3 regions of the Bacillus sp. ABA4_010 genome follow, and region 1 is predicted to be linked to each of the others. Evidence: riboswitches for the same ligand, from Rfam matches in the RefSeq annotation. Region 1 holds a riboswitch; each other region holds the start of a gene.
What was found. A riboswitch is a leader RNA that binds a small molecule or an ion and turns the genes downstream of it on or off. The one in region 1 is predicted to bind thiamine pyrophosphate.
Positions count from the first base shown of each region.

Region 2: it holds a riboswitch for thiamine pyrophosphate, as region 1 does, so the genes downstream of both, ACXAEO_RS13205 (acetylornithine deacetylase) here and tenI (thiazole tautomerase TenI) in region 1, are expected to answer to the same signal.
Region 3: it holds a riboswitch for thiamine pyrophosphate, as region 1 does, so the genes downstream of both, thiC (phosphomethylpyrimidine synthase ThiC) here and tenI (thiazole tautomerase TenI) in region 1, are expected to answer to the same signal.

Region 1 is NZ_JBSWUN010000003.1:3,489,533-3,493,076, forward strand. Features, by position in the region: gene ACXAEO_RS18425 (thiazole synthase) at 1-370, opposite strand, end outside; gene thiS (sulfur carrier protein ThiS) at 367-570, opposite strand; gene thiO (glycine oxidase ThiO) at 633-1,760, opposite strand; gene tenI (thiazole tautomerase TenI) at 1,757-2,380, opposite strand; TPP riboswitch at 2,464-2,565, opposite strand; gene ACXAEO_RS18445 (YbjQ family protein) at 2,642-2,956, opposite strand; gene ACXAEO_RS18450 (hypothetical protein) at 2,937-3,176, opposite strand; gene modA (molybdate ABC transporter substrate-binding protein) at 3,328-3,544, opposite strand, start outside.
Region 2 is NZ_JBSWUN010000003.1:2,418,788-2,422,331, reverse strand. Features, by position in the region: gene ACXAEO_RS13215 (bile acid:sodium symporter family protein) at 1-333, shown strand, start outside; gene ACXAEO_RS13210 (YuzC family spore coat inner layer protein) at 393-830, opposite strand; TPP riboswitch at 1,121-1,225, shown strand; gene ACXAEO_RS13205 (acetylornithine deacetylase) at 1,336-2,613, shown strand; gene tenA (thiaminase II) at 2,669-3,343, shown strand; gene ACXAEO_RS13195 (ABC transporter ATP-binding protein) at 3,336-3,544, shown strand, end outside.
Region 3 is NZ_JBSWUN010000003.1:2,388,570-2,392,113, reverse strand. Features, by position in the region: gene ACXAEO_RS13070 (SpoIID/LytB domain-containing protein) at 1-686, shown strand, start outside; gene ACXAEO_RS13065 (MATE family efflux transporter) at 747-2,126, opposite strand; TPP riboswitch at 2,328-2,442, shown strand; gene thiC (phosphomethylpyrimidine synthase ThiC) at 2,563-3,544, shown strand, end outside.

The DNA of each region.
Region 1 (3,544 bases):
TCAACAGTTCTTCACTCGCTTTTAACGTTTCGACAGGATCTGGAAGCAACGTTTTATCACAACCGATCACTTCAACTTTAATCATGTCACAAAGCCCAGACGCTTTCGCCAACTTGGCAATGCGTACAGCTTCCTGTGCCGTTTTCGCTCCTGCCGTATTTGGAAGCAAGGTAAATCGATGAACTTCTAGTTCTTCTAGCAAGTTCGGCTGAGACGCTTCAAAAATATTCATTCGTCTAACGGCAAATGTTAAAATATTCGTTTCCGACACTTCCACTGCTTGCTTTTGAATGTTGTAATCCGGGAATTTTCCTGTTCCTAACAATAAACGTGATTGAAATTCATATGGTCCAATTTTTAACATGTTCAACCGCCTCCTACAAATGATACGAGCTCAATACGATCTCCATCTTTTAACATTGTATTAACATGTTCTTCCTTTTGTAAAATCATTTCATTCAACTCAACAATCACAACTCGCTGATGAAGCTGATGCCATTCAAGCAACTGCTGAACGGTTGTAATGCTCTCATCTGCTTGAATGTTCTCTCCATTAATGATGAGTTGCATATCATACACCTCTCCTTTTCTTCTGCACAACTATCAAGACCACAATTCCTGCATCCCACTTTTTATGTAACTGGCTGATGGCGATGAAGATTGAATGCCTCTAAAAAGTACGTTGATACGGATTTTCCTTGAATAACATCAGACATGAAGGTTCCGGTAGCTGCACTCAATAAAATTCCGTTTCGGTAATGACCAAACGCCATGTAAAGATTTTTATACTCATCATGCTTACCTAAATAGGGCATTCCATCATCCGTTTGCGGCCTTAGTCCTGCCCACTGTCGCTCAAACAACGTTTCACCTATGCGAGGGACAATTTGCTGAGCTTTTTGCAGTAAATACATCATTCCATTTAACGACACCTCTTTATGAAAAGAGCGAGGAATTTTTGTTGCCCCAATGATGATCCGACCACCTGCTTTCGGAACGAGATAAAATCCTTCATCTAAAAAAATTGTACTCGTGAGCAGTCGCTCTTTCGTCAGCACGGATACACATTCCCCTTTTACCGGGTACACATCACCGTTTGCCATAAACGGCTGCATGAGCTGTTTCGCCCATGCTCCAGTCGTGACGAGTACTTTATCTGCGTGAATCATGCCAGTTGTAGTGGCAACCCCTGTAACTTCTCCATTCCTCTCGACAATGGATTGAACGTGACAATACTCTTGAATGACAGCTCCATAAAAAGAAGCGCCAAGAGCCAAAGCCTCGGTTAATTTAACCGGATTGACTTGCCCATCGTTTGGAATGTACATCGCTCCTTCCAAATACGGCGAAAGTTCTTTCTCTTGCATTATTGCTTCTTTTGATGTCAGCCACGTAACATCCGCATCCCACGTTTGATGATGTTTTACTTTTTCCTTTAGGCGTCTTGCTTCTTCAGGTGAGCGGGCTGGTTTTAATACCCCTTTTTGAATGAGCTCTGCATCAATTCCAGTTTCTTCTCGCAATTCCTGAATCAACTCACCAAACTGCCTACGACTTTGCAGCGCCAATTGAAGCAGAGGTCCTTCTTCATCAATTTCTGCTTGTGCCCCTAAAATGCCGGCAGCGGCGCTGGATGCTTCGCTTCCAACCTTGTTTCGCTCCAACACCACTACCTTTACATTACTTTTTGCCAGTTGATACGCAATCGAACAGCCAATAATCCCTCCGCCTACAATGGCGACATCATAATGCGAATTCACATCATTCCTCCCCTTTTTTGTAAAGCATTTTGATACCGTTTCGCTTGCTCTTCCGGATGGTTCGCCATAAACACGCCTGACATCACCGCAATCCCATCAGTTCCTACTTGAATCACTTCATGGACATTTTCATGTGTAAGTCCGCCAATCGCTACAACTGGAATTGACACAGCTTCCTTCACTGCTTTCAACGAAGCAAGCCCTCGAGGCAGCTCTTGTTGTTTCGATTGCGATGCATATATATGCCCATAAAACACGTAATCAGCTCCTTGTTGCTGCGCTAATTGCGCTTCCTCTACTGAATGAACCGATTTTCCGACAAGCAAGCTTGGAAAACAGCTTCTCACTCGCTCAAGTGGTAAACTGTGATACGCAAGATGAACCCCCCGTACTCCCATCGCACACGCCACATCGACACGATCATTGACAATAATTTTAGAAAGAGGAACCCCGCTTCGCTGCAGCTCTTCTATGATGTAAACGAGTTCTGCAGCTGTTTTTGTCTTTTCCCGTAAATGAATCGCATCCACATTCGGATGAACGGCAGCAACAGTCTGAATCAATTCATCAATCGGCTGTTTTCCTGTTGATACAGCATGAAACTGTGGCACTTTTTTCATTTTTTGACCTTCCTTTATCACCTAAAACAATATAAAAACCCACTCTGCCAGCAGAGTGGGTTGAATATAACAATTTTATCTCAATCGTTACGTTACCACTTCCCTACGCTGGTATAAGCCAGATCAGGTTCAAAGGGTCCGAATGCGCTCCGTCTCAGTCCGAATGGACTCCCCTAGTGAATTTTCAAATTATTTATTTTTTTTACGCCCTTAGTATAACACACTTGCTATTTTTGGCAAGACCTAAAATGTAAGCGTCTCTTATTCGACATACACAGCCGTGCCGTAAGCCATAATTTCTGACGCATTTTGCATAACATTCGACGTTTCAAGACGTAAAGCAATGACAGCATTGGCTCCTTTTTGCTGGGCATCCTCAACAAGACGTCCGATCGCTTGCTGACGGGCCGTATCCATCATGTCTGTATATTCCTTGATTTCTCCTCCAACAATCGTCTTCAATCCAGCCATTAAATCTCTTCCAATATGCTTGGACTGCACAGTGCTTCCGCGTACAAACCCTTTCAGTTCTTTAATTTCTTTACCTGGTACAAAATCAGTAGTCACGATAATCACGTTCATCATCCTCCTTTTTCTCTTTTCTTCTTTCAACAATCAGTACAGCAAGCAGCAAGCCTAACGCAAGTCCATAAACGACAAAAAAGATAACCGCCTTTTGTCGATCAATAAAAAGCAGCACCATTCCCATTAATTGCCCGACAACCGCTGTGATAAAGAATATATATTTCAGCAACTGCACCGTTAACCTCTTTTCGTTGAATAATGATCGCATCATTAATTATTATACTTCTCCTGCCTTTAAGATATATCCTTCATCTTCTGGCTTTTTCCTATATCGACTCATTCCATTTCCCCATAAAAAATACCAGTTAAACAAACGTTTATTTAACCGGTATACAGCATTCAAATGAATGATTGTTTTCCTACTACAATTTTTTAAATCCATATTTTTGGAAAACTTCAATGGATGTCTGTCCGCTCAAATAGTGATAAAATAACGCCGCTTCCTTTCGATAGGCTGTTTTTTTTACAATACCTAAAGGATAGACAATCGGATCGTGGAATTGGGGATGAGCGGTTTCGACAATGCGTACTTTATCTGACATAAGAGCATCTGTCCGATAAACCATCCCAGCATCTACA
Region 2 (3,544 bases), 1.1 Mb from region 1:
AGCTCTGTGGTAGCTCCCTATTTAAGAGAAGTGGATCAAAAGCTCGTTTCAATCGCTATTGTTGTGTTATTTATTTCATCTTCCGGCTATTTGTTTTCATGGCTCATTAGCAAGTGGCTAAAACGTGAGACAGATGAAATTATTACTTTAACCTTTACAGGTGGGATGAGGAATATTAGTGCCGGTGCTGTCGTCGCCGTTGCCTATTTTCCTCCGCCGGTTGCGGTTCCTGTAGTCCTTGGTATTCTGTTCCAGCAACTGCTGGCTTCTTTTTATGGGCATATGCTGCATCGTGCTTACGACAGACCTGCCGCTCAGTCTGTTGATGTATAGCGGAAAGTTTCCAATAGTAGACATATTGTTCGTATGAAGAGAATAGTGGTTCAAGCACCTTACATCCATCGAAGTGTGATGGTTAGATGACAGCATTCGGTTCCGCCCGCTTTAGAAGATAGTTTTAGTTGGATGCCGTCAGGATTAAAGGATGTGTTCACCGTAGATTGAATACCAGTTGATTTAATCAATTCATCGACTGCTTTTGAATTGGATTGCTGTGCGGCCTTCATAATCTTGGAGTCAAACTCTTTTGATTCGGCCAACTTGTTTAGCAAAATACTTGCATCTTTCATGAGCGTTTGCATGGCGATGGCAGATTGGTTAAATAAAGTCGGATCTACATCTGGATAAGGTCTCACATCTATGGACATAGTCGTGTAAGATAAAGGATGAACAGGTGAATATACGCGGACTGGTTGATGAATAGACACCGGCTCATAATATAGCCAGGAGGCCCCATGAGGATATACATATATATACGGATTCATAAACATCGTAGACTTGCTCCTTCCCTTGATAAAGTTCTTTACACTATACGGAAAAAAGCTTGGCGCTGTGCAGAGTTCGTATGTAGATGGGAAGGGTAAACACGTAAAGAAAAATATTTTTATTGAACATCCCAATTAAATGTGTTAAAAATAATGAAGAGGTTGTCTGAAAAGGAGAAAATTCCCTCTTTTCAAATAACCGTAACAAAATAAATCTACCAAATACATTAATACAGAGATTTTGGTAAACAGTCTGTTTTTATGTAATGGTACACACATTCACCTAATTAAATAGTAATCACCACTAGGGGTGCTTAGAAAAGCTGAGAGAGGCGAATATGCCTTAACCCTTACCACCTGAACTAGGTAATACTAGCGTAGGGAAGCGGTGTTGTAATCCGTTGTATCGCCATCATCGTGTCATGGGTGGATAAATGGAATAATCTACGTTTACAACCGCTTCTTTCTCAAATAGAAGCGGTTTTTTATTTGTTCAAAAGGAGGGATGAACATGGAGAACATCTTGCAACCATTAATTGATCAAGTGGAGGAGCGTCAAGAAGAGCTCATTGATTTGTTGAAAACACTCATTTCGTTTCAAACACCTGCTCCGCCAGCCCGTAATACGGCAGAGGCCCAATCATATGTTGCTTCTTTTTTGAGTAAGCTTGGTTTCGAGATTGATCAATGGGATGTTTATCGAAACGACCCGAATGTAGTAGGTGTATTAAAGGGAGTGAAGCCAGAGAATTATAAAAGTTTAATTGTGAATGGCCATATCGATGTTGCAGAAGTGAGTGAAGAGGAAGAATGGGAAGCGGACCCTTTCATTCCCATTGTAAAGAATGGGGCAGTGATTGGACGCGGTGCAGCAGATATGAAAGGTGGCCTTGCTGGAGCATTGTTTGCGATTCAGCTTCTTCGCGAGGCAGGCATTGAGTTTCCAGGGGACTTGATTTTTCAATCCGTTATTGGCGAAGAGGTAGGAGAAGCAGGAACTCTTCAATGTTGTAAAAGGGGTTATACCGCCGATTTTGCGGTAGTCGTCGATACGAGTGATTTACATATTCAAGGGCAAGGCGGTGTCATTACGGGGTGGATTACAGTCAAAAGTCGCCAAACATTCCATGATGCGACAAGAAGAAGTATGATCCACGCTGGCGGAAATTTATTCGGGGCAAGTGCCATCGAAAAAATGATGAAAGTAATAGAAGGCTTACAGGAGCTTGAGCGTCATTGGGCAGTGACGAAAAGCTATCCGGGCTTTCTTCCAGGAACAAATACTATTAATCCTGCGGTTATTGAAGGGGGCCGGCATGCTGCATTTATTGCGGATGAGTGCCGACTATGGATCACCGTTCATTACTATCCGAACGAGTCGTACGAACAGGTGGCCAAAGAGATTGAAGAACATATCAGTCATGTCGCAAGGGCTGACATTTGGCTAAAAGAAAATCCTCCGATATTTGAATGGGGCGGAACGTCGATGATTGAAGATCGGGGCGAAATCTTTCCGGCGTTGGAAGTCGACCCAAATCATCTAGGTGTTCGCTTGCTAGCAAAGTCACATGAAGAGGTGCTGGACCAGCCTGCTGTGATGGATGTTTCACCGACTGTGACAGATGGAGGCTGGTTAGGGGAAGCGGGGATTCCGACAGCAATTTATGGTCCCGGTGATTTACATAACGCTCATGCCGTCAATGAGCAAATATCCATTGAGCAATTACTGGATTATACGAAAGTGATGCTGCGATTTATTTTCGAATGGACGCATACACAAGCAAAGTAGATGAGCAAGATGTGAGTTTTAAAATGATACTAACAATTAAAGGGGTTTGAAGGTCATGAAATTTAGTGAACGTTTACAGGAAAAACTACAGCCAATTTGGCGTCAAAATCATGCCCATCCATTTGTTCAGGAAATGGGAGCAGGAACACTTGATGAAAAGAAATTTCGCTTTTTTATGGTTCAAGATTATTTATATTTAATTGATTACGCGAAGCTATTTGCTATCGGTGCAGTTAAAGCAAGTGATGTGGAGACGATGGCGAAATTTGCGGGATTGCTCGATGCTACACTGAACGGTGAAATGGCGCTCCATCGTCAATATGCCGCGAAATTTGGCATTACGGAACGAGAGTTGGAAGAAGCGCAGCCCTCCCCGACTACGTTAGCCTATACGCATTATATGCTACATGTCAGCCAAAACGGAACGCTTGCAGAGTTGGTGGCAGCGTTACTGCCTTGCATGTGGAGCTATTGGGAAATTGGAAAAGAACTAAGTCAGCTGCCTGGAGCTCCGGATCACGAACTATATGGGGAGTGGGTGAAAATGTACAGTTCAGAAGAGTTTGGAAGCTTAACGCAATGGTGCATCAATCTTTTGGATGAATTAACAGATGGAAAACGAGAAGAGGAACTCGCTAAGTTAGAAGACATCTTTTTGAACACAACTCGTTTTGAATATATGTTTTGGGATATGTCTTACAACGAGGCGATGTGGCCGGTCCATGAGTAAGGTCGTGTTGGAGTTTAACGATGTGACTTTTCATTATAAAGAAGAAACAAAAGAGCAAATTGTTCACATGTTAGACTCCTTGAACTTCCAGATTGCTGACGGGGAATTCATTAGCATTATCGGGCCAAGCGGATCTGGGAAGAGCACTCTTTTTCGACTGATTACAGGCCTTGAGCAACCCATTTCAGGAGAAATCCGCCT
Region 3 (3,544 bases), 1.1 Mb from region 1:
TTATTCATATACAAGGACGTGGTGATGGACATGGAGTTGGCATGAGCCAATACGGGGCGAAAAAAGCAGCAGAATTAGGCAAAACGTATAAAGAGATTCTTGCTTTTTATTATGAAGGGACCACATTGGTGAAGGAATACGAACTTTACGTGAGTTTTAAAGATGTAACGAGTGCGCATTGGGCTGAAATGTATGTGAACGAACTATTCCAGAAAAATATTATTTCGGGCTATACGGATGGCACGTTTCGACCGAGCAATTCGGTGACAAGAGCCCAGTTCAGCAAGATTATTATTAATGCACTTGACTATGATCTTGTGTTTGATGAACAGACGTTTAACGATGTACCGAAAACGGATTGGGCGAATCCATATGTAGAGTCAGCGGTTCAACACGGTCTTTTATTGAAAAGTGAAGTAGGAGCGAGCTTTCAACCAAATACACCGATTACTCGTGAAGAAATGGCAATTATGATTGGTCGTGCTTTACAGTTATCACCTGTCAGTCGTCCGGAAAAATTTAAAGATAATTATGAAATGAATCGTCCAGGTTTAGTAGAGGCCGTTTCTGAAGCGGGAATTTTAGATGGTTATTCAGACGGAACTTTTAAGCCGGAAAATTCGCTTACGAGGGCGCAAGCTGCGAAAGTCATCTATTTAGCAATGGAGCAAAGTAATCCAAAATAGTGAGAGAAATCGATTTATATAACATGAAAGAGACATGGAGACCCATGTCTCTTTCATGTCTTAGCCAATTGGTTCCGCGGTGTTATCTCCATGGCCACCATGAGACGATTCATCGCCAGATTTTACAGAAACTTGAGTCCAATCTGTTCGATAGAAGCGAATCATTAAAGTCACACCAAGGACCATAATGAAGGTATAAAGTGCCATCCAAGCCCCAATGCTTTTCCATCCAAGCATGAAGGTAAAAAGATACGTCAGAGGGATGAACACTAACCAACCGGTGAGAACAGATGATTTAAGAAGAAAAGACGTGTCGCCAATTCCTCTCAGTCCGCCGGCATAAAAATTAAATAAGGCGTCAAAAATTTGCCAAAACGCCGAGATTTTAATGAGAGTAGCAGCCAAATGAGCCACATTCGCATCTGTCGTATACATATTCACAATAGAGTCAGCAAATATAAATTCCAGTGCCCCGAGAATTAAAATAAAAATGCTCCCAATGATGGCTGTTTCTGTTCCAAGTCTTCGTGCCTGAAGCGGATTTCCTTTCCCGACTTCTTGACCGACTAAGATGGTGGCGGTCGCACCGAAGGCAAAGGCTGGCATAAATCCGAAACTCATGACACTTAATGCAAGTTCATTGGCAGCGAGGGCGTTTGTTCCTAAGCGAGCGACAAAGATGGTAAAAACAAACATCGCGATGCTTTTTGAAAATTCTTCGATTCCTAACTTAGAGCTTTCAGTAAAGATAAGCTTTGATTCCGTTCGATTCCAAACTGCTTTTGAACGGGTGTTGTATTTTTTATGCAAGGTAACAAAGTAGACAAAAGCCGATCCAAGCATGATAATTGCTTCTCCAATGAAGACGGCCCATGCGGCACCTGCGAGCCCGATTTCAGGAAAGCCAGCATTTCCATAAGTCAAGGCATATGTGAAGAAAATCATGATGGCATTTCCGATAATGGATGTAACCATTGGTGTTTTCGCATCACCAATCCCCCGAAAAAAGCCGTGGAAAACAAAGGTGAAAACAGAAAACGCCATGGCTAAAAAGCGGATTGTTAAATAATCTTCGCCTTGCTTAACAAAGTTCGTTGAAGATTCCATCAAAGATAAAATATCTTTTGAAGCAAATAAGCCTGTTCCAATAATTAATATGCTGGCAACTACACAAAAATAAAGAGCGAGTTGTGTCCGTTCAACCCCTTTTTTCATTTCATGCGATCCAAAATTTTGAGCGACAAGATAATTGACGGTATGACCAATTCCCGAAAACAAGGCCCATACATTGTACATAATGATATTAGACACACCTACAATGGCAATAGCGAGAGCTCCAAGCTGACCGACCATAATAAGGTTAATCGTTCCAGTCGCGGTCATCGCGGCAAAAGAAGCAATGGAAGGAATGGCAAGCTGTAATATTCTTTTCCAGTTCATGTTCGTTCTCCTAATCGTTAAATTCATGATGCAGTAACAATTCCTCATCTATCTTATATGATGGTTACTAATTTTACCATCTGTTTTTTTGCCTATTTCAACGGAGATTAGGTGAATACTTAAGAATGAAAGTGAAAATTTTCCTTTACAAATGATATGAATGTGATTTATAGTGAATTTGTAATTTTCAAAACTTAATTTATTTTGAACTAGGGGTGTCCAATAAGTTGGGCTGAGAGAGAAACGCGCTGAAGTTTCTTAACCCTCAGGACCTGATCTGGTTCATACCAGCGTGGGGAAGTTAGAAGCTACTATAATGATGGATATCATTATATATTTGTGCTAACATCAGCCGGGTCTTTAAACAAGACCCGGCTTTTCATGCTGTTTACGGACTAGATTTCGTCAAATCCATTTAAAAAGGAGAGAGCGAATGATGGTAAACAAACCAATGAACGACATGAATCTTTCTATCATGTCTAGTTTTGCAGGGAGTAAAAAGGTATATGTAGAAGGATCAAGGGTTGATTTGCAAGTTCCGATGCGAGAAATTGCGCTAAGTCCGACAACTGGATCATTTGGGAAAGAGGAAAATCCCCCTTTGCGTGTATATGATACAAGCGGCCCATATACAGATCCAGACTATTCAATCGATATTCGAAAAGGGCTTCGTCCGATGCGCCAAAATTGGGTGTTGGAGCGAGGAGATGTGGAAGAGTATGAAGGCCGTGAAGTCAAGCCAGAAGACAATGGCTACAAAAGCGGCGATCCGCGAGCGAACAATGATATCTTTCAAGGACTGAAACGGCAGCCGCTCCGTGCAAGAAGGGGAAATAATGTCACGCAAATGCACTATGCGAAGAAAGGAATCATTACACCGGAAATGGAGTTTATCGCCATTCGGGAACATGTTTCGCCTGAGTTTGTGCGAACAGAGGTAGCGCGTGGAAGGGCTGTTATTCCGTCTAATATCAATCACCCGGAAAGCGAGCCGATGATTATCGGACGCAACTTTCATGTAAAGATTAATGCGAATATTGGGAATTCTGCTGTTACATCCTCTATTGAAGAAGAAGTGGAAAAGATGACATGGGCAACAAGGTGGGGAGCCGACACGATGATGGACCTCTCGACAGGGAAAAACATCCATACAACCCGTGAATGGATCATTCGAAATTCGCCAGTGCCGGTCGGAACTGTCCCAATTTATCAAGCACTTGAAAAAGTAAATGGAGTGGCAGAAGATTTAACGTGGGAAGTGTTTCGCGATACATTAATTGAACAAGCAGAACAAGGGGTTGATTACTTTACCATTCATGCTGGTGTTCTTCTTCGATATATTCCGTTAACCGCAAAGCGTGTGACAGGAATTGTTTCCCGCGGAGGCTCCATTATGGCCCAATGGTGCCTCGCACATC